4 regions of the Variovorax glacialis genome follow, and region 2 is predicted to be linked to each of the others. Evidence: predicted binding sites of a transcription regulator. Region 2 holds the regulator's gene; each other region holds the start of a gene.

Region 1 (7,496 bases), on a different contig from region 2:
GCTGGAAGCGCACCCAGATGTCGGCCTGGATGTATTCCATGATGTGGCCGACGTGGAACTTGCCGTTGGCGTAGGGCAGGGCGGTGGTGACGAAGAGTTTGCGCTGGGACATCGCGAAGGGCGCTTTCGGGAGAGAAGGAAACGGCTGGAAACGGACTGCGGCTGGCGCCTACGCCAGCGGGAGGAGCCGCATTTTAGGTTGCGGGGCTATAGTCTTCGCGTCGACCGAGGATCACCCGTGATCACACAGTACGAAATCACCCTTGCCCAGGCGGCGGACGCGCAGGAGATCGCGGCGCTGTCGCGCGACGCGATCGAGCGTGGTCTCTCGTGGCGATGGACCGAGCGGCGCGTGCGGCGCAGCATCCGCGACGAGGCCACCAACGTGGCCGTGGCCCGGCGCGACGGCGTCGTCCTCGGCTTCGCGATCATGCAGTATGGCGACGACGATGCGCACATCTCGCTCTTCGCGGTGCGCCCGTCGCAGCGTCGCAGCGGCCTGGGCACGGCGCTGCTGGCCTGGCTCGAGACCACCGCGGCCGTCGCCGGCATCCGGACGATCCGCCTGGAAGCGAGGGCGGGCAACGCGGATGCCAAGTCCTTCTACCTCCGGCACGGCTTCACCGAATCGGGCACGAGCCCGGGCTACTACGAAGATGTCGAGGACGCGGTGAGGATGGTCAAGCGCCTGGGGCCGGAGGCCTGAGCGCCGCATCGCGCTCGCGACGCCACGTTCCTGGCGGCGTGCCGACGACGCGCTTGAACGCCCGAACGAAGGCAGCCTCGGACTCGTAGCCGACATCGAGCGCGATCGCCGCGACCGAGGCGCGCGTGTCGACCAGCAGCCGTGCCGCCTTCTGCATGCGCCACTGCGCCAGGTACTGGATCGGCGCCACGCCCACCAACTGCACGAAGCGCTCGTGCAGCGCCGAGCGCGAGAGGCCGACCTGCCGCCCGAGTTCGTCGATCGACCAGTCGTGCGATGGCTGCGCGTGCATCAGCGACAGCGCACGCCCCACGAAGCGATCGCGCAGTCCTGCCAGCCAGCCGGCGCTCTGCGCGGGAAGCTGATCGGCATAGCGTCGCACGGCATCGACGAACATCATCTCGCTCATCCGGGCCAGCATCGCCTCGCCGCCGGCACGCTGCGCATGCGACTCGGCCACGGCCTGCCGGGTGAAGCCGGCGATCCACGCGTTGTCGCCGGTCGCACGCAAGTGCAGCAGGTGCGGCAGCGCGTCGATCAGGGGGTTGAAGGGCTGCAGGTCGCAGCCGAGGAAGCCGCAGACAACGGTCGCGTCCACGTCCGTGTCCGTCGGCGCCGAGCGCATGACGTTCTGGCCGCTGTAGGTCAGGCGCACCGGGAGCTGTTCGACGCTCACGTCGGGGAACCAGCCGAAGTCGCCGTTGCCGCGCATGCCGGGCTGGCTCGACACCACGTGCGCGTCCCCGTGCGGAAACATCACGACGTCGCCGGCGAAGAGCTGGACCGACGGGCCGCCCGGGATGCTCGCCCAGCAACTGCCCTGCGCGACCGCGTGGTACTCGATCACGTGATCGACGCCGCGCATCAGCATCGGCGCGAGCTCCTTCGCCGACGGCGCTTCGGCCGCCCACTCGCGGCAGCCGCTGATGCTGAAGAAGACCGCGCCGCGCAGGCGCACGCCCTGCAGCACATCCGATAGCGTGTCCTGGCTCATCCGGCGGCTACAGCGGAGCTTCGATCAAGTGGCGCGGACAACCGGTCAATCCGAAGGACTGCGCACATGCAACGGAGGACGCGCAGTCAAGTGCCGAGGACGGAGGGCGAAGCAAGGGACCGTGCAGGCAAGAAGAATGAATCCAACCCTCGCGATCGCTACGCGGCGGCCCGTTCTTCAATGCGTTCATATCAGGAGCACCCCATGCAATCCGTGACCTACCTTACGCTGGACAAGGACGTCCGGCAAGCCCGGCAGCCCGAGCTCGCGGCGTTCACTGCGCAGATCAGCGGCGGCGTCCTCGACGCCGCCGACGCGGCCTACGATGAAGCACGCGCGGTCTGGAACGCCGGCATCGACCGGCGCCCCGCACTGATCGCGCGATGCCTGAGCGACGCCGATGTCCAGGCCGCGGTCCGTTTCGCCGCGGCGCACCGGATGCTGCTCAGCGTGCGCGGCGGCGGCCACCATATCGCGGGCAACGCGGTGGCGGAGGGCGGGCTGATGCTCGACATGTCCGGCATGCGCGCCATCCACATCGATGCGGCGAAGCGCACCGCGCGCGTTGGTCCCGGTGCGCTGCTCGGCGATCTGGATCGCGAATCGCAGGCCCATGGCCTGGCGACGCCGCTCGGCATCAACTCGACCACCGGCGTGGCCGGGCTTACGCTGGGCGGAGGCTTCGGCTGGCTCACGCGCCGCCACGGCATGACCGTCGACAACCTGCTTTCCGCCACCATCGTGACGGCCGACGGCGCCCTGCGCACCGCCTCGGCCACCTCGGAGCCCGACCTCTTCTGGGCGCTGCGCGGCGGCGGCGGCAACTTCGGCGTCGTGACCTCGTTCGAGTTCCAGCTGCACCCGGTCGGCCCGGACTTGTACGCCGGTCTCGTCGTCTATCCGATGGCGCAGGCCCGACAGGTCCTGCGCGCCTGGCGCGACTTCACCATGGACGCTCCCGACGAACTCAGCGTGTGGGCCGTGATGCGCAAGGCGCCGCCGCTGCCCTTCCTGCCCGCCTCGGCGCACGGCACCGACGTGCTGATCCTTCCGTTGGTCCACTGCGGTCCCGTCGAGGCGGGAGAGCGCGCGGCCGCACCGGTGATGCGCTTCGGCGATTCCATCGGCACACACCTGGGGCCAACACCCTATGCCGCATTCCAGTCGGCCTTCGATCCCCTGCTGACAGCGGGTGCCCGCAACTACTGGAAGTCGAACAACTTCAGCCGACTCAGCAACGAAGCGCTCGACGTCGTGCTCGCGGCCGCCGGTCGCCTGCCGGGGCCGGAATGCGAGATATTCATCGCCCAGCTCGGCGGCGCCATGGCGCGCGTGAAGCCAACGGCGACGGCCTTCGCCGGCCGCGATGCGAACTACATCATGAACGTGCATGGCCGATGGAGGGACGCAGCCGACGACGAGAAGGTGCGCGCCTGGGCGCGCCGTGCCTTCGAGGAGGCGGCGCCGCACGCCACCGGAAGCGGCTACGTCAACTTCCTGACCGAGGACGAGGCCGAGCGCGTGGCCGCGAGCTACGGTGTGAGCCACGAGCGTCTGCAGGCCGTGAAGCAACGCTTCGATCCGGGCAACCTGTTCCGGATGAACCTCAACATCGCGCCGGCCGCGCTGCCGCTTCGGTGAGTCCGCCATGAGCCGCTTCGACGCCCATGGCTGCCGCGTCACCGGCGCCACGCCGTCCGCCCTGGCTGCGTACGAGCGGGCGCTCGCCGCGTTCCAGAGCTGGCGCGGCGGCGTCGAGGAGGCGCTGGGATCGGCGCTGCAGGAAGGGCCGGCCTTCGTGATGGCCCACGTGCTGCAGGCCTACCTTCTGATCTGCAGCCGCGATCCGCGCCGGGTGCGCTCTGCACGCCCGGTCCTGGAGCGCGCGGCCGGCCTTCCGGCCAATGGCCGCGAGCGGCTGCACCTGGCCGCGATCGCGGCGGCGCTCGCCGACGATTACGAGAGCGCCAAGACCAGGCTCGGCGAACTGCTGGCACAGGACCCGCTGGATGTGCTGGCACTGCAGGTTGCGCACATGTTCGACCACATCACCGGCGACGTCGACAACATGCGCAGCCGGGTGCCCTCCGTCTTGCCGTTCTGGTCGCGCGACCTGCCTGGCTATCACGCGGTGCTGGCCATGCATGCCTTCGGCCTCGAGGAAAACGGCGAGTACGAGCGCGCCGAGGAAGCCGCCTGCGCCGCGCTGGCCCTGGACCCCCTCGACGCCCGGGCCCACCATGCGATGGCGCACGTGTTCGAGATGTCCGAGCGCGCCGATGCGGGCGTGCGCTGGATGAACGCGCACAGCGACGCCTGGAGCATCGACACCGTCGTCGCGAGGCACGGCTGGTGGCACGTGGCGCTGTTCCACATCGCACGGCACGCCTTCGAGGACGCGCGGGCCCTGTACGACCGCCAATGTGCGCGCCGGCCCCTCCGGCCAGATCGGCGACCTGATCGATGCTTCCGCGTTGCTCTGGCGGCTCGAATTGGCGGGTGGCGATGCCGGTTCGCGCTGGACCGAACTGGCGATCGGGTGGAGCGCGTACTTCGATGACGGCTTCTGCAGCTTCAATGACCTGCACGCCATGCTCGCCTTCGTCGGCGCGCGCGACTGGGATCGCGCGGGACGGCTCGAGCGGGCGCTGGTGAGGGCGCAGGCATTGCCCACGCGCCACGGCATGACGACGCGGCAGCTCGGCCTGTCGTCGTGCCGTGCGCTGGTCGCATTCGGGCAAGGCAACGATTCCCTGGCGATCACGCTGCTGGCAAGCCTGCCGGCGCTGGCGCATCGGATGGGCGGAAGTCACGCGCAGCGCGACGTGCTGAACCTGACCCTCATCAGGGCCGTCGAGCGCATCCGCAGGCCGGCACGGCACGGCGGCCGCACCGCACCAAACCGGCAACTCGTGCGCCACAACAGCGCATGAGCTTCGGCCTGCAGGCCACTCGCGGGGGGCTTTCGGTGCGAACCGGGGCCGTGGAAGGCGGATTCCTTTGGCACGGATGTTGCTCGATCACCTGCACTGTTCCGTCGGCACCGTTGCCGCGGATTTACGGTGCCTCCGCTAATGACGGCGGGATTCGAGCGAACTGTGCGCGGTGACGCAAGCGGTTCGCCTGTTCCAACCCGATTCGCATCCGTTCCACGCGGGGGTCCTCTGCAACTGGCTGTCTGACAGCTTCCTTGCGGTCTGCACCCGTCACGAGGGCGGTTGTGTGCAGGATCCGACATGAAGATTGCAGTGATTGGCCACGGCATGGTGGGCCACAAGTTCCTGGAGCAACTCGACGAGCTCGGCCTCGCGAACGCAGAGGTCACGGTGCTGTGCGAGGAGCCCCGTCCGGCCTACGACCGCGTTCACCTCTCCGAATTCTTTGCCGGCAAGACCGCCGAAGACCTGTCGCTCGTCGAGCCCGGCTTCTTCGAGCGCACCGGCTTCACCCTGCGCCTTGCCGCCCGGGCCGCCGCCATCGAGCGGCGCAACAACACCATCACCACCGCCGACGGCGAAGTGCTGCACTACGACAAGCTGGTGCTGGCCACCGGCTCCGCGCCCTTCGTGCCGCCGGTGCCGGGCCGCGACCGGCCGCATTGCTTCGTCTACCGCACCATCGAGGACCTGGAAGCCATGAAGGCCTCCGGCGCACGCTCCCGCACCGGCGTCGTCGTGGGTGGCGGCCTGCTTGGGCTCGAATGCGCCAAGGCCCTGCGCGACATGGGGCTGGAGACGCACGTCGTCGAGTTCGCACCGCGCCTCATGGCCATGCAGGTGGACGACGGCGGCGGTCGCGCCCTGCGCACCGGGATCGAGGCGCTGGGCGTGCACGTGCACACCGGCCGCAACACGGTGGAGATCACCGATGGCGCGACGGCACGGCATCGCATGGTCTTTGCGGACGGCACCTGGCTGGAGACCGACATGATCGTGTTCTCCGCCGGCATCCGCCCGCGCGACGAACTGGCGCGCCAGTGCGTGTTGGCGGTGGGCCCCCGCGGCGGCGTGGCAGTGGACAGCCATTGCCGCACCAGCGATCACGACGTCTATGCGATCGGTGAATGCGCATCGTGGAACGAGCAGGTCTTCGGCCTCGTCGCGCCGGGCTACGACATGGCCCGCGTCGCCGCGAAGCACATCGCCGGGCAGCACGATGCCGCCTTCACCGGCGCCGACATGAGCACCAAGCTCAAGCTCATGGGCGTGGACGTGGCGAGCATCGGCGACGCGCACGGCAGGACACCGAAGTCCCGCGCCTACCAGTACGTCAACGAGCACAAGCAGATCTACAAGAAGATCGTCGTCAGCGAGGACGGCAAGCAGTTGCTCGGCGCGGTGCTGGTCGGCGATGCGGCCGAGTACGGCACCCTGCTGCAGATGGCCCTCAACGGCATCACGCTGCCGGCCGATCCGGAATTCCTGATCCTGCCTTCGAGCGACGGAAAGGCACGGCCCGGGCTCGGCGTGGACGCGCTGCCCGACAGCGCCCAAATCTGCTCGTGCAACAGCGTGACCAAGGGACAGATCTGCGCGGCGGTCGGCGAGGGCGCCTGCACCGTCGCGGAGTTGAAGGCCTGCACCAAGGCCGGCGCCACCTGCGGGGGCTGTGTTCCCCTGGTCGGCCAGGTGATGAAGGCCGAAATGGCGAAGCGCGGCCTGACGGTAAACAACCACCTCTGCGAGCACTTCGCCTACTCGCGCCAGGAGCTGTTCCACCTGATCCGCGTCGGCGAGATCCGCAGCTTCGGCGACCTGCTGGCCCGACATGGCAAGGGCCTCGGCTGCGACATCTGCAAGCCCACCGCCGCCAGCATCTTCGCTTCCTGCTGGAACGAATTCGTCCTCAAGAAGGACCTGGCCGGCCTGCAGGACAGCAACGACTACTTCCTCGGCAACATCCAGAAGGACGGCAGCTACTCCGTCGTGCCGCGCATGCCTGGTGGCGAGGTCACGCCTGAAGGGCTGATCGCCGTCGGCCAGGTGGCGAAGAAGTACGGCCTTTACACCAAGATCACCGGCGGCCAGCGCGTGGACCTCTTCGGTGCGCGCGTCGAGCAGCTGCCGCCGATCTGGGAGGAACTGATCGCCGCCGGCTTCGAATCCGGCCACGCGTACGGCAAGTCCCTGCGCACGGTGAAGAGCTGCGTCGGCTCGACCTGGTGCCGCTACGGCGTCGACGACAGCGTGGGCCTGGCCGTCGAGCTGGAGAACCGCTACAAGGGCCTGCGCGCACCGCACAAGATCAAGTTCGGCGTCTCTGGCTGCACCCGCGAATGCGCCGAGGCCCAGGGCAAGGACGTCGGCATCATCGCCACCGACAAGGGCTGGAACCTCTACGTGTGCGGCAACGGCGGCATGAAGCCGCGGCACGCGGAGCTGATTGCCACCGACCTCGGCAAGGCCGAGCTGATACGGCTGATCGACCGCTTCCTGATGTTCTACGTGCGCACCGCGGACCGCCTGCAGCGCACCAGCACATGGCGCGAGAGCCTCGAAGGCGGCCTGGACTACCTGAAGGGCGTGCTCATCCAGGACACCCTCGGCCTTGCCGACGAACTCGAGGCGCAGATGCAGCGCGTGGTCGACACCTACCAGTGCGAGTGGAAGACGGCCGTGAACGACCCGGCCACGCGCGAGCGCTTCCGCTCCTTCGTCAACAGCGAGAAGCCGGACGAGCACATCGTCTTCGTGAAGGAGCGCGGCCAGAACCGGCCCGCCCGCATCGATGAACGCGCCGAAGCCGTCGACGACGTTGCGACCGCCTGAACACCCGAGGACATTCCCGATGACCACC
Region 2 (7,496 bases):
CTGCGGATCGACCTGCCGGACACCCACGACTGGGCCAGCATCGTGGTGTACGCGGCCGTCGCGCCGGACCTGGAAGCCCAGGTGGACGCCTTCCGCAGCCGGCAGACCAAGTCGAAGATGGAGGTCAAGTTCGATCGGATGGACTCCCTGGTGCGTGCCAACGAAAAGGACCCGGCACGCCGCGCCGCATCCATCAGCGCCGAGACCGCGGCCGAACTCGACCGGCTCAGCGACCAGATCCGCGTCGACCTGGCGGCCTGGCGCGACAGGCCGGTCGCGCAGCGCAATCCGAAGGAGAAGGCCGAACGCCTCGGCATGAGCGCGGCCAGCGAGAAGCGCATCGCCATCATCCACGCGCTCGTCGGCAATGTGCCCCGCAGCACGGAGGCCTATCGCAAGTCGCGCGAGTTCTACGAGGCGGCACTGAAGATCGAATCGGTCAATCACTGGGTGATGACGCAGTTCCTCTCGCTCGCGGCCATCCCCGCGCTGGCGCCGGACGACGGCGCGCTGACCGCGTTGCGCACCGAGTACGGCAAATGGTGGCTGGTGGCCTGGCAACTGGCGCAATGGCAATTGCGTACGGCCGCCATCACGGACCGGGTGTGGGCGCACGGCACGCTGGCGGAACTGGAACTGCTCAGCGCCGTCTACGGAGGCAACGCCTTCGAGCCCGGCGTCGCCAAGGATCGCATCGTCGAGCATTGCAGGCAGATTCGCGAATTGTCGACGGATTCGTTTCCGGTTCTCTCGACGCAGCGCCAGTTCAGGCGCTATGTGGATCACTGGTCGCGCATGCAGTGGGAAGGGCTGGCGCAGGCGGCGCTGGTAACGCTGGAAGGGCGCGAGGCTTGAGGCGCCTCCTTCAGACGGCCCTCAGAGCGCCTTCCGCAAATTGGCCGGCGCGATCCGCAGCGCCTCCCGGTACTTCGCCACGGTACGCCGCGCGCATTCGATGCCCTGCTCCTTGAGCATCTCGGAGATCTGGCTGTCCGACAGCGGTTTCTTCAGGTCCTCCGAACTCACGAACTGCTTGATCAGTGCGCGCACGGCGGTGCTCGATGCATTGCCGCCCGTTTCGGTGCCAAGCGCCGAGCCGAAGAAGTACTTGAGTTCGACCGTGCCGTAAGGCGTCGCCATGTACTTGGCGGTGGTCACGCGGCTGATGGTGGATTCGTGCAACCCGAGTTCGTCGGCGATCTCGCGCAGCACCAGCGGGCGCATGGCGAGTTCACCGTGCACAAAGAAGCTCTTCTGCCGCTCGACGATGGCGTTGGACACACGAAGGATGGTGTCGAAGCGCTGCTGGATGTTCTTGATGAACCAGCGTGCCTCCTGCAGGCGTTGCGACAGCGCCTGGCTGCCCTCGCCCTTGTGCTGCTTCAGCGCGCCGGCATAGATGTCGTGCACGCGCAGGCGCGGCATGACTTCGGGGTTGAGCATCACGCGGAACTTGGTGTTGGTGCCATTGCCGACGCGCGTGACGATCACGTCGGGCACGACCACGTTGCGCTCCACATCAACGAAGCGGCGCCCCGGCTTGGGCTCCAGCCTGGCGATGAGCTGCAGGGCGGCGCGCACTTCCTCTTCGTTGCTTCGCGTCAGCGTGGCCAGGCGCTTGAAGTCGCGGCGGGCGAGCAGCTCCATCGGCTGCTTGCAGATCGCGATCGCCGTCTTGCGCACCTGCGCCTCGTCATCGCTCTCGTCCTCGTCGGCGAGGGCGCGCAGCTGGATGGTCAGGCATTCGCCCAGGCTGCGCGCACCGACACCGGCCGGCTCCAGGCTCTGCAGCAGGCCGAGCGCGACCTGGAAGTGGTGCACGAGGTCGTCGAACTGGTCGTTGTCGTCGCCCGCGAGGCCCGACGCCAGGGCGGGCAGCGAGTCTTCGAGGTAGCCGTCCTCGTTGAGGGACTCGATCAGGAAGCGCAGCGCCGCCCGATCGGTTTCGCTCAGGCGCAATCCGAGTGCCTGCCGGTGCAGGAAGGACTGCAGCGACTCCTGGCTGCGCGCGAGTTCGGCCGCGTCCGTGCGCTCGTCGTCGCCGAGGTTGTTGGCGCGCGCCGGGGCGTCGCCGCCCCATTCGCTGTCGTCGGGCGCGAGGTCGATGGTGCCGTCGCCCTCCCAGTCGGGCTCGCCGTCGGCCGTGTCCGCCGTGGCGACTTCGGCTTCGCTGGTGGCAGCGACGGCGACTTCCGGGGCGGACGCCGACGGACCGGGCGCGAAATCACCCTCGCCATCGGCAAACCGGTCGTCGTCGCGAACAGGCGCATCGGCTGTCTCCAGCCCGAACTCCTCACGCGTAGCCTCTTCGGCCGTCCGCTCCAAGAACGGGTTGTCGTCCAGCATCTGCTCGACTTCCTGCGTCAGCTCAAGCGTGGAAAGCTGCAACAGCCGGATCGACTGCTGGAGCTGAGGCGTCAAAGCGAGATGCTGCGAAACCCGCAGCGACAAACCCTGCTTCATGGAAATAACGAAACCCTCTGGCCCAAAAGGCCGCCGCGCCCGGCCGCCCGTAGCGGCCGGCCTGCCCCCGGCAGGGGGTAGGCGAAGCACGAAGTGCGGAGCCTGGGGGCGAGCAACATGTTCACATCCGGAAATGTTCGCCGAGGTACACGCGTCGCACCTCGGCGTTGTCGACGATCTCGGCCGGCGTACCTTGTGCCAGGACATGCCCGTCGCTGATGATGAAAGCGTGATCGCAGATGCCCAGCGTCTCGCGCACGTTGTGGTCGGTGATCAGCACGCCGATGCCGCGTTCCTTCAGGAAATTGATGATCCGCTGGATCTCGATCACGGCGATCGGGTCGATGCCGGCGAAGGGTTCGTCGAGCAGGATGAAGCGCGGCTGCGTGGCCAGGGCGCGGGCGATTTCGACCCGGCGACGCTCGCCGCCGGACAAGGACAGGGCGGGCGAATCGCGCAGGTGGTCCACCCGCAGGTCGGCCAGCAGTTCGGTGAGGAGTTCCTCGATTCGCTGCTTCGACAGCGAAACCGGCCGACCGCTGGCGTCGGGCTCGCGTTGCAGTTCGAGCACGGCGCGGACGTTCTCCTCGACCGTGAGCTTGCGGAAGATCGATGCCTCCTGGGGAAGGTAGCTCAGGCCCATGCGCGCGCGGCGGTGGATCGGCATGTGCGCGATAGGCTCGCCGTCGATGGTGATGTCGCCGGCATCGGCCCGCACCAGGCCGACGATCATGTAGAAGGAGGTGGTCTTGCCGGCGCCGTTGGGGCCCAGCAGGCCGACGACTTCGCCCTTCTGCACGCCCAGCGACACGTCCTTGACGACCTTTCGGCTGCCATAGCTCTTCTGGAGCCCGCGCGCCTCGAGGCGGCTGCCCGGCGCGCCTGCGCCCTCGCTCATGCCTGCGGTTTCGATCACTTCTTGGCCTCTCCGCCCAGGGTGGTGGTGGCGCGCAACCCGGTGCCCGGTGCGGGGGCGGGTGCGGGCGCGGCGGCGGCCGGTTTTCCGCCGACGGCGGGTGCAGCCGGCGCGGCCTTGGGGGTGAGGATCGCCTTGACGCGACCACCCGGCTGGGTCGCCACGCCGGCGTTGGGCGGCAGCGAAGACCCGTTGACCGAGAAGGTGTCGTTGCTCTGGTCGTAGACGATCAGCGGTCCGCTGCTCTCGTCGTTGGGTGTCGCCCCGATCAGCCGGCGCATCACCGCGCGGCGGATGAACTTCACGTTGTCGGCACGGCTGTCGTATTCGATGACTTCGCCCTCGCCCTCGATCCACTCGTCAGGACCCGAGTCACGTTTCTGCTTGTAATAGGCCAGCTTGCCGGGTGCCGCGGTCACGACGCCGTATTGATAGCCCTCGGGATCCTGCCGAACGTCGATCTTGTCGCCACGGATGACGATCGTGCCCTTGGTCACCACGACGTTGCCCGTGAAGACGCTGGTCTGCTTGAGATCGTCGTAGCGCATCGAGTCCGCCTCGATGTTCATCGGCTTGGCGCGATCGGCCTTCTCCGCGTGCGCGCCCGATGCGAGCCCGGCCAGCGTCAAGGCGAGAAGCAGTCCACGGGCGAGTTGGCGAAAGGGAGATGAAGGTGGCGAGATCATAGAGGCACGAAACTTGCTCTGCATTGTATGCGGCCGGCGGATTCGGTCTGGACGCGCTCCGACAAAAAAAGCCCGCCGAAGCGGGCTTCACGTACGGACGGACGGATGGCCGGACCACCCGGCGCGTTCAACCCTTGTGGGCTTCGCCGATGAGGAAATCGACGGCCTGCAGGGCACGGTCGAGCGAACCGGCGGTATCGCCGTCCACGTACCAGCGGCCGGCCACGCCGAGCGCCGGCACGCCGGCGACCTGGTAGTCGCTGGTGAGCTGGGCAGCGCGCTTTGCCTTGCCGGAGACCGAGAAGGACTTGAACAGCTCGGCGAACTTCTTGGCGTCGAGGCCCGGCTGCTTTTCGACCCACGCGAGGATGGCCGCGTCGCCGGTCATCGGCACACGCTCCTTGTGAATCGCATTGAAGATCTTCAGCTGGAACTCGTCGACCTTGCCCATTGCTTCGAGCGTGTAGTACAGGCGCTGCTTGGCTTCGGTGTCGTTGCCGACGAAGGGGACCGGAATCCGCTTGAAATTGACGTACGGGGGCAGTTTCTTGACCCAGGCTTCGAGCTGCGGCTCGAAGGCCGCGCAATGCGGGCAGTTGTACGAGAAGAACTCGACCACCTCGACCTTGCCGGCCGGCGTGTCGACCGGCGCCGGCTTGCCGAGCACGATGTAGTCGGTGCCGGCCTTGGGCGGGCGTTGCTGGGCGTGCAAGGGAGCCACGAGCGGAAGAAGGCCCAGCGAGGCAGCGGCCAGCGAAAAGTCACGACGTTTCATTAAGAGGTTCTCCTGTCGGCTGAAAGAGCCCGCGCTTCGGGATGGAGTTCCCCGAGGGCGCGAAGTAAAGATAGGTGAAGGTTCAGCGCTGGACGCGGACCAGGGCCGATTCGAGGCCGCCGCTGTCGAGCCGCTCCTTGAGTTGATCGGCATCGTCCTTCTTGTTGAACGGACCTGCGCGCACGCGATAGACGGTGCGGCCGGCCTGCTCGCGCTCGGTCACGCGGGCTTCCACGCCCATCAGCGACAGCTTGGCGCGCTGCGCCTCGGCGTCTTCGGACGTGCGAAAGGCGCCAGCCTGCACGAAGTACATGAACGGGTCGGTGCTGCTGCTCGAACTGCCGCTGCTCGCGCCGGAGCGCGCCCTGGCGAGGTCGCCGAGCGGGTCGCTCGATGGCGTCGCGTTGGCCTCGGCCGGAACGGGCGCGGTGCGTGCCGTGCGCGGCGGCGTGGCGGCTGCGGTGTCGGTGCCGCGAGCGCCGGGGGCGACCACCACCGGAACGGGTCCGGAGGGCGGATTGAGCGGACCGACGGTCGCAGGTTGCGTCGCCGCCGCGGCCGTGGCGGGCGTCGGCGCCGGAGCCGCGCCGCGGGCCGGCGCAGCCGACTTGCCCGCGAGCGGTGCATTTGGATCCCAGTCGCGGTTCTTGCGCGCCTCGGCCTCGTCCTGCTCGGCGCCGCCGCGCTGGGTCTTGGTCATGAACGGGATCGGCACTTTGGTCACGTAGACCGCAATGCCGAGCGCCACGCCGAGCCCGAGCACCAGACCGATGATCAACCCGATGACGATGTTGCCGCTTTGTCTTTGTTTCATGGTGGAGGTCGAAATCACATCTTCTTCGGCGCGCTGACGCCGAGAACAGCGAGGCCATTGTGCAGCACCTGCGCGGTGGCCGCGACCAGCGCGAGGCGGGCCAGCTTCACCGGCTCCTCGTCGACCAGGATGCGCTCTGCGTCGTAGTAGCTGTGGTAGCTCGCGGCGAGTTCGCGCAGGTAGAAGGTGACATCGTGCGGCGCGAAATCCTTGGCCGCAGCGGTCAGCATGGCCGGGTACTTGGCGAGCTGCAGCAACAGCGCCTGCGAGGCAGCGCTCTGCACCGGCGAGAGATCGACGTCCGCCAGGGTGGCCACATCGCCGCCCCAGGCCGCCAGCACCGAGCAGATGCGCGCATGGGCGTACTGCACGTAGTAGACGGGGTTGTCGTTGTTCTGCGCGAGCGCCAGGTCGATGTCGAAGGTGTATTCGGTGTCGGGCTTGCGGCTCAGGAGGAAGAAGCGCACCGCATCGGTGCTGGTCCACTCAATGAGGTCGCGCAAGGTGACGTAGCTGCCGGCGCGCTTGCTGATCTTGACCTCTTCGCCGCCGCGCATGACGCGCACCATCGTGTGCAGCACGTAGTCGGGGTAGCCGGCCGGAATGCCGACACCGGCCGCCTGCAGGCCCGCGCGAACGCGTGCGATCGTGCCGTGGTGGTCGGTGCCCTGGATGTTGACCACCTTGTGGAAGCCGCGCTCCCACTTGGCGATGTGGTATGCGACGTCGGGCACGAAGTAGGTGTAGGTGCCGTCGCCCTTGCGCATGACGCGGTCCTTGTCGTCGCCATAGTCGGTCGACTTCAGCCACAGCGCGCCGTCCTGCTCGTAGGTCTTGCCGGCGTCGATCAGCTTCTGCACCGTCGCGTCGACGCGGCCGCTGGTGTAGAGGCTGGACTCGAGGTAGTAGTTGTCGAAGCGGACCTGGAAGGCCTTGAGGTCCAGGTCCTGCTCGTGGCGCAGGTAGGCGACGGCGAACTGGCGGATCGAGTTGATGTCGTCGACGTCGCCGCTGGCCGTGTATTCGCGGTCGTCCGAGCGCACGGTCTTCTTCGCCTTGAAGTCCTCGGCGATGTCGGCGATGTATTCGCCGTTGTAGGCCTGCTCGGGCCATCCTGCGTCGCCCGGCTTGAGGCCCTTGGCGCGCAATTGCGTGCTGTTCGCGAGCGTCTGGATCTGCACGCCCGCATCGTTGTAATAGAACTCGCGCCAGACGCTGTCGCCCTGCGTGGCGAGCAGGTTGCAGATGGCATCACCGAGCGCGGCCTGGCGCCCGTGGCCGACGTGCAAGGGGCCGGTCGGGTTGGCGGAGACGAACTCGACCAGCACGCGCTCGTCGCGGGCCGGCTGCTTGCCGAAGTCGGCGCCCGCTGCCAGCACTTCGCGCACGACCTGTTGCTTGGCGGTCGTTTTGAGGCGGATATTGAGGAAGCCGGGGCCGGCGATCTCGACCGCTTCGACCCACTGCGCGAAGGCAGGTGTGGCCTGCAGAGCGGCACGGAGTTCCTCGGCCAGCTCGCGCGGCTTGCGCTGGAGCGGCTTGGCGAGCTGCATCGCCGCGGTGCTTGCGAAGTCGCCGTGCGCCGCGACCTTGGGCGACTCGAAAGCGGCTTTGCTGCCGGCGCCGGGCGAGAGGGATTCGAGCGTGTTCGCGAGCGCCGCGAGCAGCTCCTGTTTGACCAATAGCATTTGCGAATTTTACCGGGGGCAAAACCGTCAGCCCCAACCATCGTCATCCAACAGGGAAGGTCGGCCGTTAGAGGGACAGCCCCGGGGCGGGGAAAACCGGTCACAACCCTTCCTCAAGGATTCATCCAACATGAAAAAGCTCCTTTCCCTCCTG
Region 3 (7,496 bases), on a different contig from region 2:
CCGGGCCGTTGGTCAACATCACGATGCGGTCCGACAGCAGCACGGCCTCGTCCACGTCGTGCGTCACCATGACCACGGTGCTGTGCGTCTTCTGCACGATGGCGAGCAGCTCGTCCTGCAGCTTGGCGCGCGTCAACGCGTCGAGGGCGCCGAAGGGCTCGTCCATCAGCAGCACCTTGGGTTCCATCGACAGCGCGCGGGCGATGCCGACGCGCTGCTTCATGCCGCCCGAGATTTCGCCGGGACGCTTTTGCGCGGCGGCCGTGAGCCCGACCAGCGCGAGCGCCGCTTCGGTGCGCGCCTTGAGTTGGGCCTTGTTCTCGGTCGATGCGAACACGCGCTCGACGGCGAGGTAGACGTTCTCGTGGCAGGTCAGCCAGGGCAGCAGCGAATGGTTCTGGAACACCACTGCGCGCTCCGGGCCGGGGCCCTTGATCTCGCGGTTGGCGCAGAGCAGGGCGCCCTCGGTCGGCGTGGTGAGCCCGGCAATCAGGTTCAGCAGCGTCGACTTGCCGCAGCCCGAATGCCCGATGAGCGTGATGAACTCGCCCTTGGCCACGTTGAGGCTCACGTCGCGCAACGCGAGGAAGCTGCCCTTGGCCGTCTTGAAGCGCTGCTCGACACCCTGGATCTCGATGTACTTGTTGTCATCGTTCATGACTTGACCTCCTCGAACGTGAACGCGGTGGCGATCCTGATCAGCGCGAACTCGAGCACGAGCCCGACGATGCCGATGACGAAGATCGCGATGATGATGTTGGCGACGTTGAGGTTGTTCCACTCGTCCCACACCCAGAAGCCGATGCCCACGCCGCCCGTCAGCATCTCGGCCGCGACGATCACGAGCCAAGCGGTGCCGACGGCAAGGCGGACGCCGGTCAGCATGTAGGGCAGCACGGCAGGAAAGAGGATGCGAGTGAAGATCTTCCATTCACTGAGGTCCAGCACCCGGGCGACGTTCATGTAGTCGCTCGGCACCCGTTGCACGCCCACGGCGGTGTTGATGATCATCGGCCAGATCGAGCAGATGAAGATGGTCCAGATGGCCGCCGGATTGGCACCCTTGAACACCAGCAGGCCGATCGGCAGCCAGGCCAGCGGCGAGACCGGGCGCAGCAGGCTGATCAGCGGGTTGAACATGCGCGAGAGGAACTCGAAGCGTCCGATCGCGAAGCCGGCCGGAATGCCGACCGCGGCGGCCAGGCCGAAGCCGAGGCCCACGCGCTGCAGGGACGAGAGCACGTTCCAGCCCACACCCTGGTCGTTGGGGCCCTTGCTGTAGAACGGATCGCTGAACACCGTCAGTGCCTGGTGCCAGGTTGCGAGCGGCGAGGGAAACCCGGTGGTGCTCTTCATCGCCACCAGTTCCCAGATCAGGATCAGGAGGGCGAAGCCCAGTACGGGCGGCAGCACGCGCAGCCAGAGGGCGTTGAAGTCGCGCGGCAGGCGCAGCGCGGGTTCGGCAGGCTGCGCCGGCGCGGCGGACCTGGCTGCGACGACGGGTTTCGAGGGAGCCGGCATGGCCGGGCTGGCATCGAGGGGGGAATGGAAGACGGCGCTGACCATGGCGGGCTCCTCAGGCATGGACCTTGAACGAATCGGCGTACTGCTTCGGGTTCTTACCGTCCCAGACCACCCCGTCGAACAGCTTGCTGGTGCGCATCGTGTCCTTGGGCACCGCAGTCTTCGTGGCCGCGGCGGCCTGCTTGTAGATGTCGATGCGGTTGATCTGCGTCGCCACCTGCAGGTAGTCGGGATGCTCCTTCAGCAGGCCCCAGCGCTTGTGCTGCGTGAGGAACCACATGCCGTCCGACAGGTACGGGAAGCTGACCGCGCCGTCGTTGTAGAACTTCATGTAGTTGGGGTCGTCCCAGTTCTTGCCGAGGCCGTTGGTGTAGCGGCCCAGGATGCGCTGGTTGATGGCATCCACGCTGGTGTTGACGTAGCTCTTGTCCGCGATGGTCTCGGCCATCTTGTTCTTGTTCTGCAGGCCGGTGTCGATCCACTTGCCGGCTTCCAGGATGGCCGCGGTCACGGCGCGTGCCGTGTTCGGGTACTTCTTGACGAACTCGCCGGTGGTGCCGAGCACCTTTTCGGGATGGTCCTTCCAGATGTCCTGCGTGGTGACGGCGGTGATGCCGATGCCGTCCATGATCGCGCGCTGGCCCCACGGCTCGCCGACGCAGTAGCCATCCATGTTGCCGACGCGCATGTTCGCGACCATCTGCGGCGGCGGCACGGTGATGACCTTGGCGTCCTTCAGCGGATCGATGCCGTTGGCGGCCATCCAGTAGTAGAGCCACATCGCGTGCGTGCCCGTCGGGAAGGTCTGCGCGAAGGTGTACTCGGCCTTGTTGGCCGCCATCACCTTGGCGAGCGAGGCGCCGTCCACGGCGCCCTTGTCCGCGAGCTTCTTCGACAGCGTGATGGCCTGGCCGTTGTTGTTGAGGGTCATCAGCACGGCCATTTCCTTCTTCGGTCCGCCGATGCCGAGGTGCACGCCATAGACCAGGCCGTAGAGCACATGGGCGAAGTCGAGTTCGCCGTTGACGAGCTTGTCGCGAACGCCGGCCCAACTGGCTTCCTTGCTGGGAACGATCTTCACGCCGTACTTCTTGTCGATGCCGAGCACCGAGGCCATCACGACGCTGGCGCAATCGGTCAGTGGAATGAAGCCAATCCGGACTTCCTCCTTCTCGGGCTTGTCGGAGCCCTGCGCCCAGACGGCGGCGCGCATGGCGGGGTCGAGCCCGACGACGCCCGCCGCAGCGGCCTGCAGCACACGTCGGCGACTCAGTTTGGATGTCAGCGAATCGGTCATGGGGCGAACTCCGAGATGGAAAGACAAAAGTCGTAAGCGAAAAACAAAAAAGGCGTCCTCACCGCGCAGGGGCTGCTCGAGAACGAGCCCTTGCGGGTGGGGACGCCTTTGTCCGGTTCGGTGGGCAACACCCGTCGTTGGATGTCGCCTGCCTGGAGACCTTCGTTGGTCTATGCGGGAGTCAATGCAAGCTGTGTGCCAGCGGATTCAAGTACGCCGTTGCTACTAAAACGATAGCGAATGAAGCGCTCTGTTCTTGGGCTGGAGGCCGATGGAGCTGCCGGACAGCTGAAGCGCGATTGTTGTGCGGCGCACCATTGCGGGAAGTCTCCACGTTCAGGACGATGCGTCCCTGGGCAGGTATTCGGCCATGGCGAGCACCGATTCGGCGACGTCGATCAGACGGCGGTTCTGGTTCATCGCGGTCTGGCGCAGCATCTTGTGCGCCTCCTGTTCGCTGATCCGGCGGTGCGCCATCAGCAGCCCCTTCGCGCGTTCGACCAGCTTGCGCTCGTTCAGGGCGGCGCGCACGGTGTCGAGCTCGTCGCTCATTGCCTGCAGCCGATGCGATTGCTCCTGGACCATGTCGAGGATCGAACGCTCGAGCTGTCGGCCGTAGGGTGCGGCGCCGGCCAGCGGCGTTGCGTCCGGCGTCGGCGAGCCGTCGAAGAACGCGGCAGACGTTGCAACTGTCTGGTCGCTCATCTTCGCCAGCAAGGCCTGGTGGGCATCCAGTTCCGCGCGCGCCTGGGCCGTCTTCTGGTGGCAGATCGCGCGGAGGTTGTCGGCCAGTTGTTCCTCGATGACCCGCATGGCGTCGATGCGACGCGTGCAGCAGTCGAACCACGACTGGCTCAGTTCCCTGTCGAGCACCACACCCGCGGGTGCCGCGCAGGCGATGCGGCGAAGGCGCTCCAGTTCGGCAATTTGCGCCGTCGACTGGCTCGCGCGCCAGAGCTCGACAAGCGCTTCGCCCGAGAACTCGGTGAACACCTGGAAGCACCGCTCCTGGGATTCGATGAGGTGAAGCCACTGCTGCTGACGGGTCCTGTCGTTGAGGCCCGACGCGAACGCAGCGGCACCGCACGCGCGTTCCTGCCCCGCGAACTCCTTGCCCTGCATGAAATTGAAGAGCGCCACGAGCACGCGCGAGACTTCCGGATCGGTCGCGCCGTCGGCGGCTTCGAACACGACCGCGAGCAGCCCGGCAATCAGCTTGACGAAGGCCGCGGTCGATCCGGCCGCATCGATCTCCAGGGCGCCGATGCGACGACGCAGTTCCGGCAGGGCATCCAGGCCGGGCAACACCCAGGCGATGCGGCTGAAAAGACGCGCGCCGTTCCCGATGCGGGCGGTTTCAAGCTCCAGCTGTTCGAACCCGAGGCGCGCTGCTTCTTCCATCCGCATGCACTCGGCGATCTGTTCGTCGCGCTGCGCGACGAAGCGCTGGCCCTGCGAGGCGAGCAGCACGTTCGAGATGCCGCGCTCGCGCTGCAGGGCGTGGACCAGGCGGCTGATCGTCCCGACCAGCTGGCTGGTGCGGTCGAGTTGCTCCAACCCGTCGATTTCGCATCGCAGGGCTGCAATCAGGAAGCTCAGGCCGGATTTCATGTGCGAGGGGTATGCAGCAACATCCGTGCCCTCAAAGGGTGCGCCGCCTACACTCGCTGCATGTTTGTATTGGGAATCGAATCGTCCTGCGACGAAACCGGCGTGGCGCTCGTCGAATCCGGCGCGAGCGGCCTTCCTCGGCTGGCCGCGCACGCGCTGCACAGCCAGATCGCCATGCATCAGGCGTACGGCGGCGTGGTGCCCGAGCTGGCGAGCCGCGATCACATCCGGCGCGTTCTGCCGCTGGCCGAGGCTGTGTTCGACCAGGCCGGACAACGGCTGGCGGATGTGGATGTCGTGGCGTACACCCGCGGGCCGGGCCTTGCGGGCGCCTTGCTAGTCGGCGCCGGCGTGGCTTGTGCGCTGGGCGCTGCGCTGGGCAAGCCCGTGCTGGGCGTGCATCACCTGGAGGGCCATCTGCTTTCGCCCTTCCTGAGCGCGGACCCGCCGGAATTCCCGTTCGTCGCGTTGCTGGTGTCGGGCGGTCATACCCAGCTGATGCGGGTCGACGGGGTGGGCCGCTACGAACTGCTAGGCGAAACCATCGACGACGCGGCAGGGGAGGCCTTCGACAAGAGCGCGAAGCTGATGGGGCTGCCCTATCCGGGCGGGCCGTGGCTCGCGAAGCTGGCGGAAGAGGGCGACGCCGCGGCCTTCAAACTGCCCCGGCCCTTGCTGCACAGCGGCGATCTCGACTTCTCGTTCGCCGGCCTGAAGACGGCGGTGCTCACGCAGGCAAAGAAACTCGGCGGCGAGCTCGAGGCGCGCAAGGCCGATCTCGCAGCCTCGACCCAGGCCGCGATCGTGGAAGTCCTGCTGAAGAAGTCGCTGGGCGCCGTCGAACAGACGGGCCTGAAGCGGTTGGTGGTTGCCGGCGGCGTGGGGGCCAACCGGTCGCTGCGCGAGCAGTTGAACGTGGCCTGCGCGAAACGCGGCGTGCGCGTCCACTACCCGGAACTGCACCTGTGCACCGACAACGGCGCCATGATCGCCATGGCTGCGGCGATGCGGCTGCAGGCCGGCATGCAGTCGCCGACCGAGCGCTACGCCTTCGATGTCAAGCCGCGATGGCCGTTGGCGTCACTGACCGCAGAGGCGCCAGCGTCCGCCTGACGTCACGCCGGGTGCTCGAAGGCAGGGGGAGTACGTCGAGCATCTTTCGCCACAGCTGCGACCACTGGGGCCAGTCGTGCCCGCCCTCGGTGGTGAAGACGCGTCCTGCCGGCAATGCGTCCGCCAGCAGTTGGTGGTTGGACGCGAAGCGGTCGCTGAGGCCGAATCCCAGGTACAGGAGCGGCAGGTTCTCCGCATGCTTCGGCGAGGCGTACTGCTGGAGCCAGGGCCAGAGCTTTCGGTCCACCTCCTCGTCCGGTGGCGGTCCCTCGGGCGCCTTCCAGGCACGCAAGCCGCCGGCCTTGTGGATCTCGGCGCCGATGGGGCGCCGCCCGAGATAGGGCGCGAGGGCCACGATGCCGTCCACGGCACCGGGATTCGCGAGTTCGTGGATCAGGGCGCCGAACCCGCCGATCGAGATGCCCACGAGCCAGATCGTCTTGTAGCCCAGTGCTCGCTGGGGCTGGATCACGTCGTTGTGGAGCCGTTCGACGAAGGTCTGGTCGTAGTAGTAGGAGACGTCGGCATCGACGAGCAGGGCGTCGGCAGCGAGCTCGCGCTCCTTGACGGCGTTGATGAAACCTTCGCGCTCGAACTCCTCGGGCTTCAAAAAGGCCCCTGGCAGGAACACCAGGAGGCTGTCCGAACGGGCATCGTCGTCTGCAAACTTCAGGTGCGTTTTCATGTTGCTTCGTCGGGCGCTGCGCGTCTGCTGCCCCCGCAGTCGTTGCGCGCCTTCGCCAATTAAGAGGAAAGCATTGAAAAAAACGTCACAGAACGTGACGTAGTACGCACCTATTGTGGAGTAGAAACAAGTTGGGCCGGCAACAGAAAGTTACCGGCCCGTTCATTGCCGTCGGGAAAACCCGGACGGAACGCTTCAGTTGATCGCGAGCTGCGCGACGTTGCTGACTGGAACCAGCTTGCCCAGCTTCAGCGTCAGAACGCCGTTTTCGAGCTTGGCTTCGCTGGCGGCGACGTCGATGTCCTGGGGCAGTTCGTACGCAGCCTTGAACTGGCGCTTGGCTTCGGCCTTGCTCTCGATGCGGACGACGGCGCCTTCGATACCGATCGTGACGTCTTCACGCGACAGTCCCGGAACGTCGAGCGACAGGGTCCAGGCCTTTTCGTCCTGTTCGACGTTGAGCGAACGCTGCGCGCCGGAGAGCGCCTGGTTGACGAAGCGCTCCAGACTGCGGTCGTACGAACGCGGAACGAAGCGGGCGGTGCGAATGGCGGGTGCGAAAAACATGGTGAGAACTCCTGAGCGAACGATGGGGACAAGGAATGTGTGTCCCTTACACTGCGCGGCGTTTCAACAAGACAGTGCCGCATGCCACCTCAACTAGGAGCGGCCCCAGGGACTTTCAAGCGATGAACTCCAGCTTTATTTGCCGTCGCGCCGCCTTGAAATTCGGCGCGCTGGCACTAGGCGTATCGGCGCTTGGGCGGGCCCGGGCGCAGACTGCCCCGCCCATCAGGATCGCGATGGTCGAGGGCATGAGCGGGCCCTTCGCCAATACCGGCGAGGCGGTGTTCCGCAACATCCTTTGGGCGGTGGAGCGCGTGAACGCGCGGGGCGGCATCAAGCTTCCGGGCGGCGCACGTCAGCTCGAACTGGTGCGCTACGACAGCAAGAGCCAGAACGAAGAAGCCCTGTCGGCGTTGCGTGCAGCGATGGACGGCGGTGCGCGCATCGTGCTGCAAGGCAACTCGTCGGCCACCGCCGGCGCGCTGATCGACGCGATCGAGAAGAACAACGAGCGCGACCCGTCGAACCGGGTGCTGTTCCTCAACTATTCGGCTGTCGATCCGGTGCTCACCAACGAGCGTTGCAGCTTCTGGCACTTCCGCTTCGACGCCCATGCCGACATGCGCGTCACGGCGTTGATGGATGTCGTGAAGGACAACAAGGCACTCAAGCGGGTCTACCTGATCGGGCAGGACTACA
Region 4 (7,496 bases), on a different contig from region 2:
GGTCGATGTCGCGCCGGCCTTCGCTGAAGAAGAAGCGGAAACCGAACTTGCGCAACTGCGCGCCGTGCATGTGCGGCTGGAGGCCGAGCACCGTGTCGAAGTAGTGCGCGCCGATCTCGACCGACGATTCGCCCACCTTGTGGGTCGCATGCGGCACCGGGTGCGTACGGCGCTCCAGCACCACCACGTCGATGTCGGCGAAGCGCCGCTTGAGCTGCAGCGCCAGCGTGAGCCCCGCGAGTCCTCCGCCCATGATCACGACATCGTGCTGGTGGAGGACCGCGGACATGGGCTTCAACTCTGCGCTTCGAGCTGCAGTTCGGGTTGCAGGTGCAACTGCAGCGACAGCGCGGCCGACAGCGGCATGGCGAGCGACTCGGTCTTGCCGCGCGCGAGCGCTTCGAAAAGAGGCAGTGCGTCGGCCATGGCATTCACCTTCAGTGCGCGCGCGGCGTCGGTCCGCAGCGCCGGCGCGGGCGATGCCCCGGCGGCGAGCGACCATTCGAAGGACGCCACCGTGCGTTCGGTGCGCGTCGGCGAAACCACGAGCGCCACGGCCAGCAGATCGCGACTCTTCGTCACGGACGCGAGTGCGCCCACGGCGGGCATGTCGTAGCCGGCCAGCAGGACGGCGCGCTGGTCGGCCGCGCACTGCGCCGCGGCTTCGAGCAAGCCCGAGGCGAAGGTGCTTTCGAAGGCGGTCAGCGAATTGCTCGCGGCCATGCAGCCGGTGCCGATGGTCCAGTAGCCCACGGCCGCGTTGTGCACCGAGTTGTGGAACTTGATCGGCGACAGCATCGTCGGCTCGCTCGCCAGCGTGCTGCACATGTAGTCGTTGATGCCCAGGTCGCCGTGGGCCGACGCGAAGACGCACGGGAGGTCCGCCGCATTGCGTCCCGAGGCCGCCACTGCCGCGGCCGCGACTTCGAGCGCCAGCGCAACGGTGTCGGGCGCACGGCGCCGTTCGGCGGGCGCGAGCACCTGCGGCGATGGCCGCTTGGCCGGCGGATCGGAGGGCGAGGCTTCGCCGCGGAACACCGCGCTGGCGAGTTCCCAGCCGGGCAGGCTGGGCGCCCAGAATGCCGGGCCTTCGATGAAGAGGGTGGGTGTCTTTTGTGCTGCGCTCATGCTCCGGCTCCCTTGCCGAAAACCAGCGAGCAGTTGTTGCCGCCGAAGCCGAAGGAATTGCTCAGCGCATAGCGCACCTCGCCGCGGGCAGGGCGCAGCCTGATCTGCGGCCCGCATTCGGTATCGAGCGTGGTGGTGTTGACGGTGCCCGGCTTCAGGCCGGTTTCGATCGCCAGCAGGCTGATCACGGCCTCGACGATGCCAGCCGCGCCCAGCGTGTGGCCGGTGAAGCCCTTGGTCGAACTGGCATGGGTGGTCTCAGGGAAGCGACGGGCCACCAGCGCGCCTTCGACTTCGTCGTTCTTCGTGCTGGCCGTGCCGTGCATGTTGATGTAGTCGATGACGTCGGTCTTGAGGCCGGCGCGTGCGAGCGCATCGTCGAGCGCCTTCTCGGCGCCGAGGCCCTGGGGATGGGGCGTCGACATGTGGTGCGCGTCGCTGGCTTCGCCGTAGCCCAGCAACTCGAGCTTGCCGGGGCCGCGTTCGACCAACGCGAAGCCCGCAGCCTCGCCGAGGCTGATGCCATTGCGCGCCGCATCGAAGGGCCGGCAGGGTTCCGGGGAGACGAGTTCGAGCGAATTGAAGCCGAACAGCACGCTGCCGCACAGCGTGTCGACGCCGCCCACGACGGCAGCGTCGACGAGGCCGAGACGGATCAAGCGCTCGGCCGATGCGAATACCTTGGCGCTCGACGAGCAGGCGGTCGAGATCGTCTCGGCCGGGCCTTCGAGACCCAGGGCCTCCTGGACGAACATCGTGAGCGAGTGCGGCGTGTGGACCTTCGGGCGCCGCTGGTCCTCGGGAAATGCGCCGTCATCGAGTTGCGTGTACGCCGCTTCGGTCTCGCCGATGCTCGATGTCGAGGTGCCGAGGATCAGCGCGATGCGCGACGGGCCATGGCGCTTGCGCGCGGCAGCCACGGCTTCCAGGAAGCCGTCGGCCTGCAGGCCGAGCCATGCGAGCCGGTTGTTGCGGCAGTCCCAGTTCGCGAGCGATTCGGGCAGCCGGAGTTCTTCGAGGCCGTCGACACGCCCGATCCAGGTCGGCAAGGGCGTCGGGCCGAAATCATTGGCCCGCAGGCCGCTGCGGGACTGTTCGAGGGCGGAGAGGAGAGCGGTCTTGCCCACACCGACGGACGATGTCGCGGTGAAGGCGCTGACCTGCAGGGGAGGTATGCGGGAGGGTGACACGGTGATGGAGGGGGGAAATAATGGACGGTGGCGTGCAAAACGTCACAGCCTACCAGCTAGAGGCCTCGGACCGGCGTCGGTAAAAGCCCCGGGATTTCGAAGGGTGGACGCGAAAGCTCAGGGCAGTGCGCCCAGGTGGGCCTGGGCTGCGGTGGCAAGCGTCCGGTCGAAAGTTACAAGCGAGGCCCTCGATTCCGCCATGCGCAATGGAAGTTCGGCTACGACGGGGTCGCGTTCACTGCTGTCGCCGGCACCTTGCCGTTGCCATGGGTGCGGGAGGCCAGAGCCACCAGCAAGAGCACCGGCACCCCCAGCACGGCCGTCCCGACGAAGAAGGCGTGGTAGCCATAGAGGTCCACGAACTTGCCCGAGTAGCCTGCGATGAACTTCGGCAACAGCAGCATCAACGAACTGAACAAGGCGTACTGCGTGGCCGAATAGCTGATGTTGGTCAGGCTCGACAAGTAGGCGATGAAGGCGGCGGACGCGATGCCCCCGGCCAGGTTGTCGGCCGACACCACCAGCACCAGGGCGGTCAGGTCGTGCCCGCGCGTGGCGAGACCGGCGAACAGCAGGTTGCTGGCCGCGCTGAGCACGGCGCCCAGCATCAGCACCCGCATCACGCCGAGCCGCATCGACAGCACGCCGCCGATGAACGCCCCGACGAGCGTCATGACCACGCCGTAGATCTTGCTGACCGTCGCGACTTCGTCCTTGGTGAAGCCCATGTCCACGTAAAACGGGTTGGCCATGATGCCCATCACCACGTCGCTGATCCGGTAGACCGCGATCAGCGACAGGATCAGCGCCGCCTGCCATTTGTAGCGACGGATGAAGTCGGCGAAGGGTTCGATCAGCACGCTCTCGAGCCAGGCGCCCACCGTCTTGGGTTGTGGCAGTTCGGCGCGCACGGGCTCGGGTGAGAGCAGGACGGTGAGCACGCCCACCCCCATCGAGGCGGCCATCACGAGGTAAGCCGTCTTCCATGCGCCGTTCTGGTAGCCGGTGAGGCCGGGCAGTTCGGCCCAGGCCGCGACCCAGAGGACCCCTGCGCCCGCCCAGATCATCGCGAGGCGGTAGCCCGTCTGGTAGGCGGCGGCCAGCGCGGCCTGCTTGCGCGTGGCGGCGGACTCGATGCGGAAGGCGTCGAGCGCGATGTCTTGCGTCGCCGAGCCGAAGGCGACGAGCAGGGCGCACCAGACCAGCGGTGGCAGGCCGTCGCGTGGATCATTGAAGGCCATGCCGGCGAGTCCGACGATCACGGTCATTTGCGCCATCAGCAGCCAGCCGCGGCGTCGACCGAGCAGCGTGGTGAAGGGCGGGACCGGCAACCGGTCGACCAGCGGCGCCCACACCCACTTGAAGCCGTAGGCCAGCCCGACCCAGCTCAGGAAACCGATGGTGGTGCGATCGACGCCGGCCTCGCGCAGCCGGAAGCTCAGCGTGCCGAGCACAAGCAGCAGCGGAAGGCCCGCGGAGAAGCCGAGCGCCAGCATGCGCAGCGTCGCAGGTTCGAGGTAGACCTTGAGCGCGTCGCGCCAGGGCAGGGACGTTGGGGCTTCGTCAGCCGATGGTGCAGACATAGCCAATTATCTCGCCCCCAGGCTTGCTCACTTCGTGTAGCCGCCTACCCCCTACCGGGGTGTCCTGGGGCTCGCCCCCAGGCTTGCCCACTTCGTGTGACCGCCTACCCCCTACCGGGGGGAACACGTGCGGCCCGGCGGAGCCGGTTCCGCGGTGTTTCACCGACGGGCCTGGCTGCGCCGGCCTGGGGTTTTCGGGGGGGGCTTGGTCTGGCACATCCTTTGCATGGCATCTTGTACACAAGACAGGATGCCTGAAGATGGTGCATGAAGAGGGGCTGCCGAGGGGTGGGTCCACGACTCAGTTGGAAGGCGCTGCGGATGCGGCGTGGATCGCGCGGCTCGATTCGCCGCTGCGAGGTGCTGGCGCGGGGGCGCTCGCGGGGCTTCAATTTGCCGCCAAGGACAACATCGATATCGCGGGTGTGCCGACCACGGCGGCTTGCCCGGCTTTCTCGCGCGTTCCGGGTGAGCACGCGTACGTGGTGCGGCGTCTGCTCGAAGCCGGTGCGGACCTGGTCGGCAAGACCAATCTCGATCAGTTTGCCTGCGGACTGAACGGGACGCGATCGCCGTATGGCGCGGTGCCGAACAGTTTCGATGCGCGCTATGTGTCGGGTGGATCGAGTTCGGGGTCGGCCTACGCGGTGGCGACGGGGCAGGTGGATTTCGCGTTGGGCACGGATACCGCGGGCTCGGGGCGGGTGCCGGCGGGGCTCAACAACATCGTCGGCATCAAGCCGTCGCGGGGGCTGCTCAGCGCACGCGGCGTGGTGCCGGCGGCGCAGAGCGTGGATTGCGTGTCGATCTTTGCGCGCACGGTGGGCATGGCGGCGCGTGTATTGCAGGCGGCGATGGGCTTCGATGCGGAAGATCCGTACTCGCGCAGTCTTGTACTGGCCACGCAGCCGCTGCCGGCCGGCTTCCGCTTCGGGGTGCCGACGGCGCTGCGATTCTTCGGCGACAGCCAGTCGGCGGCTGCCTTCGACCGGGCGGTCGAGCAGATGAAGGCGCTCGGCGGCACGCCGGTACCTGTCGACTATGCGCCGCTGGCCGAGGCGGCGTCGCTGCTCTATGACAGTGCGCTGGTGGCCGAGCGCTATGCGGCGGTGCGCGAATTCTTCGATGCGCATGAAGCGGAGGTGATCGAACCGGTGCGGGGCATCCTGGCGCAGGGGCGGGGCTACAGCGCCGCGGACTTCGTCGATGCGCGCGCCAGGCTGCAGGCGATCGGGCAGCGTGCCGCGGCGATGTGGGGCGACATCGACATCCTGCTGGTGCCAACGGCGCCCACGCACTACACGATCGAGGCGATGCAGGCCGACCCGGTGGCGCTGAATCGCAATCTCGGCGAGTACACGAACTTCGTGAACCTGCTCGACTACGCGGCCATCTCGGTGCCGTCCGGCCTGCGCGAAGATGGCCTGCCGTTCGGCGTGACGATGATCGGCCGTTGCGGCAGCGACTTCCAGCTCGCCGAACTGGGGCAGCGCTTTCATTACGCGACAGGTTTGACCCTCGGCGCGACGGGCGAGCCGATGCCGACGCCCGAAGCGTTGCCGGTGATCGCGCCCCTACCCATGGTCAAGGTCGCGGTGGTCGGTGCGCACCTTTCGGGGATGCCGCTGAACGGGCAGTTGACCGAGCGAGGTGCCCGGCTGCTCGGCGCCACGCACACCGCGCCCGTGTACCGCCTCTACGCATTGCCCGGCACGGTGCCGCCGAAGCCCGGCCTGGTGCGTGTGCAGCCGGGCGAAGGTGCAGCGATCGCGCTGGAAATCTGGGAGATGCCGATGGCGCAGTACGGCAGCTTCGTCGCGCTCATTCCGGCGCCGCTCGGCATCGGCAGCCTCACCCTGGCCGATGGCAGCGGGGTGCAGGGCTTCCTGTGCGAGGCGCTCGCCGTGGCGGGCGCCGACGACATCACGCACCTCGGCGGGTGGCGTGCCTACATCGCCTCGCGCGCTGCGCTCGTGGCTTGAGCGCTTTCAAGTTCCGTCACATCACGAACCTTCCGGAGTACTCGATGGCTTACCGACACAACTCGCCTTCCATTGCCAAGCCGGCTTCGCGGCGCCAGGTGCTCCAGGCGGGAGCGGCTGGCCTTGCGGTGCTCGCCGCGCCCGCACTCGTGCGTGCGCAGGCGGCGCCGAAGATCCGCATCGGCTACTGGCCCATCGCCGCCGGCCTGCCGTTCTACGCTGCGGTGGAACAGGGCTATTTCAAGAGCGCAGGTCTCGACGTCGAGGTGCAACGCTTCGCGGGTGCGCAGCAGATCATGGAGGCGATCCTGTCCGAGCGTTGCGACGGCAGCGCGAACGGCACCGGCTCGGCCAACATCGCGATCGGCGAGATCGCGGCGCCGGGCAGCTTCAAGATCTTCTGCTCGAACCCGAGCAACGTGAAGAACGTGCTCGACCAGATGCTCGTGCCAGCGGCCAGCACCGCGAAGACCATGGCCGACCTCAAGGGCAAGCGCGTCGCGTCCGGCCCCGGCATCCAGAACGTCACGTTGGCGAAGACCGTGCTGGAGCGCGGCGGCGCGACCGGCGCGACAGTGGTCGAACTGCCGATCGGCCAGCACGTCGCCTCGCTCGCCGCCGGGCAGGTCGACGGCTGCTACACCCTGGAGCCGACCGGAACCATCGGCCGCCTCAACGGCAGCACGCGCATCCTCGAATCGGGCGTGATCGCGAAGTACGTGCTGGGCGATCCGATGGCGCCGTGGTTCGGCGGCTCGGCCTCGCTGTCCTCGGCCTTCATCAAGAAGAACCCCGACGCGGCGAAGAAATTCATCTCGGCCTACGGCCAGGGCGTGGCCTTCGTCCGCACCAAGCCGAACGAAGCGCGCCAGTACCTCAAGGGCTACACCGCCATCGAAGGTCCGCTCACCGGCGAGGTGCCGCTGGCGGCGTACACGATGTACAACGAGTTCACGCCGGCCGACGTCGCGTACTTCCAGAAGTTCTTCGACCTGTTCTCGGAAAAGGGCATCTTCTCGTCGCGCCTGATGGTCGACTCGATGCTCTACAAGGGGTGACCTCATGAGCACCCCTGCACCGACGGGCGCGACACCCTGGGCCGCGCCGGCCACCGCCACGGCCTCCGCGCCGCCGCGCGAATCGCATTGGGTCAAGGCGCTGCCCTTCATCGGCCCGGTGGTGCTCTTCATCGTCTGGGACCTCGCGGTCCGGCTGGGCTTCATCAAGCCGATCCTGCTGCCGATGCCGGCGGACACGATCGGCACCTTGCTGTCGGGGCTGGCGGGCGGACCGCTGCTGGCGGACTTCGCGGTCACCGTCTGGCGCACGCTGCAGGCCTTCCTGATCGCGGCCATCGTCGGCGTGCCACTCGGCGTGCTGCTGGGCAGCAACGAGAAGGCCTATCGCAGCGTTGAGTTCCTGATCGACTTCTTCCGCTCCACGCCGTCCTCCGCGCTGATCCCGCTGTTCCTGATGATCTTCGGCGTGTCGGACGTCAACAAGGTCGCGATCGCCGCGTTCGGCGCGATGCTCATCGTCGTGTTCAACAGCGCCTACGGCGTGATGAACGCGCGCAAGCAGCGGGTGATGGCCGCGAAGGTCATGGGCGCATC

The links. Region 2 encodes sigma-54, which starts transcription at its own class of promoters, with help from an activator protein. Its sites were predicted from a motif close to TGGCANGNAANCTGCTTT; they were not measured.
Region 1: nirB (nitrite reductase large subunit NirB) is a predicted target of sigma-54. The motif match lies at 4,702-4,719, and genes of this name have one in related genera.
Region 3: ACSFBL_RS09525 (CmpA/NrtA family ABC transporter substrate-binding protein) is a predicted target of sigma-54. The motif match lies at 3,005-3,022, and genes of this name have one in related genera.
Region 4: atzF (allophanate hydrolase) is a predicted target of sigma-54. The motif match lies at 4,113-4,130, and genes of this name have one in related genera.

What each region holds. Positions count from the first base shown of each region.
Region 1 is NZ_JBPJZT010000004.1:513,388-520,883, forward strand. Features, by position in the region: gene metG (methionine--tRNA ligase) at 1-112, opposite strand, end outside; gene rimI (ribosomal protein S18-alanine N-acetyltransferase) at 239-706, shown strand; gene ACSFBL_RS14245 (AraC family transcriptional regulator) at 681-1,700, opposite strand; gene ACSFBL_RS14250 (FAD-binding oxidoreductase) at 1,905-3,341, shown strand; gene ACSFBL_RS14255 (tetratricopeptide repeat protein) at 3,349-4,260, shown strand; gene ACSFBL_RS14260 (tetratricopeptide repeat protein) at 4,292-4,633, shown strand; gene nirB (nitrite reductase large subunit NirB) at 4,937-7,468, shown strand; gene nirD (nitrite reductase small subunit NirD) at 7,488-7,496, shown strand, end outside.
Region 2 is NZ_JBPJZT010000017.1:6,181-13,676, reverse strand. Features, by position in the region: gene ACSFBL_RS29350 (CHAT domain-containing protein) at 1-855, shown strand, start outside; gene ACSFBL_RS29345 (RNA polymerase factor sigma-54) at 877-2,463, opposite strand; gene lptB (LPS export ABC transporter ATP-binding protein) at 2,585-3,361, opposite strand; gene lptA (lipopolysaccharide transport periplasmic protein LptA) at 3,376-4,065, opposite strand; gene ACSFBL_RS29330 (thiol:disulfide interchange protein DsbA/DsbL) at 4,193-4,840, opposite strand; gene ACSFBL_RS29325 (SPOR domain-containing protein) at 4,923-5,654, opposite strand; gene argS (arginine--tRNA ligase) at 5,669-7,342, opposite strand; gene ACSFBL_RS29315 (hypothetical protein) at 7,473-7,496, shown strand, end outside.
Region 3 is NZ_JBPJZT010000003.1:190,998-198,493, reverse strand. Features, by position in the region: gene ACSFBL_RS09535 (ABC transporter ATP-binding protein) at 1-658, opposite strand, end outside; gene ntrB (nitrate ABC transporter permease) at 655-1,566, opposite strand; gene ACSFBL_RS09525 (CmpA/NrtA family ABC transporter substrate-binding protein) at 1,577-2,821, opposite strand; gene ACSFBL_RS09520 (nitrate- and nitrite sensing domain-containing protein) at 3,158-4,432, opposite strand; gene tsaD (tRNA (adenosine(37)-N6)-threonylcarbamoyltransferase complex transferase subunit TsaD) at 4,493-5,545, shown strand; gene ACSFBL_RS09510 (alpha/beta hydrolase) at 5,490-6,230, opposite strand; gene ACSFBL_RS09505 (Hsp20/alpha crystallin family protein) at 6,426-6,797, opposite strand; gene ACSFBL_RS09500 (branched-chain amino acid ABC transporter substrate-binding protein) at 6,920-7,496, shown strand, end outside.
Region 4 is NZ_JBPJZT010000019.1:57,269-64,764, forward strand. Features, by position in the region: gene ACSFBL_RS30770 (NAD(P)/FAD-dependent oxidoreductase) at 1-289, opposite strand, end outside; gene ACSFBL_RS30775 (beta-ketoacyl synthase chain length factor) at 295-1,128, opposite strand; gene ACSFBL_RS30780 (beta-ketoacyl-[acyl-carrier-protein] synthase family protein) at 1,125-2,318, opposite strand; gene ACSFBL_RS30785 (AmpG family muropeptide MFS transporter) at 2,537-3,901, opposite strand; gene atzF (allophanate hydrolase) at 4,162-5,883, shown strand; gene ACSFBL_RS30795 (ABC transporter substrate-binding protein) at 5,928-6,941, shown strand; gene ACSFBL_RS30800 (ABC transporter permease) at 6,946-7,496, shown strand, end outside.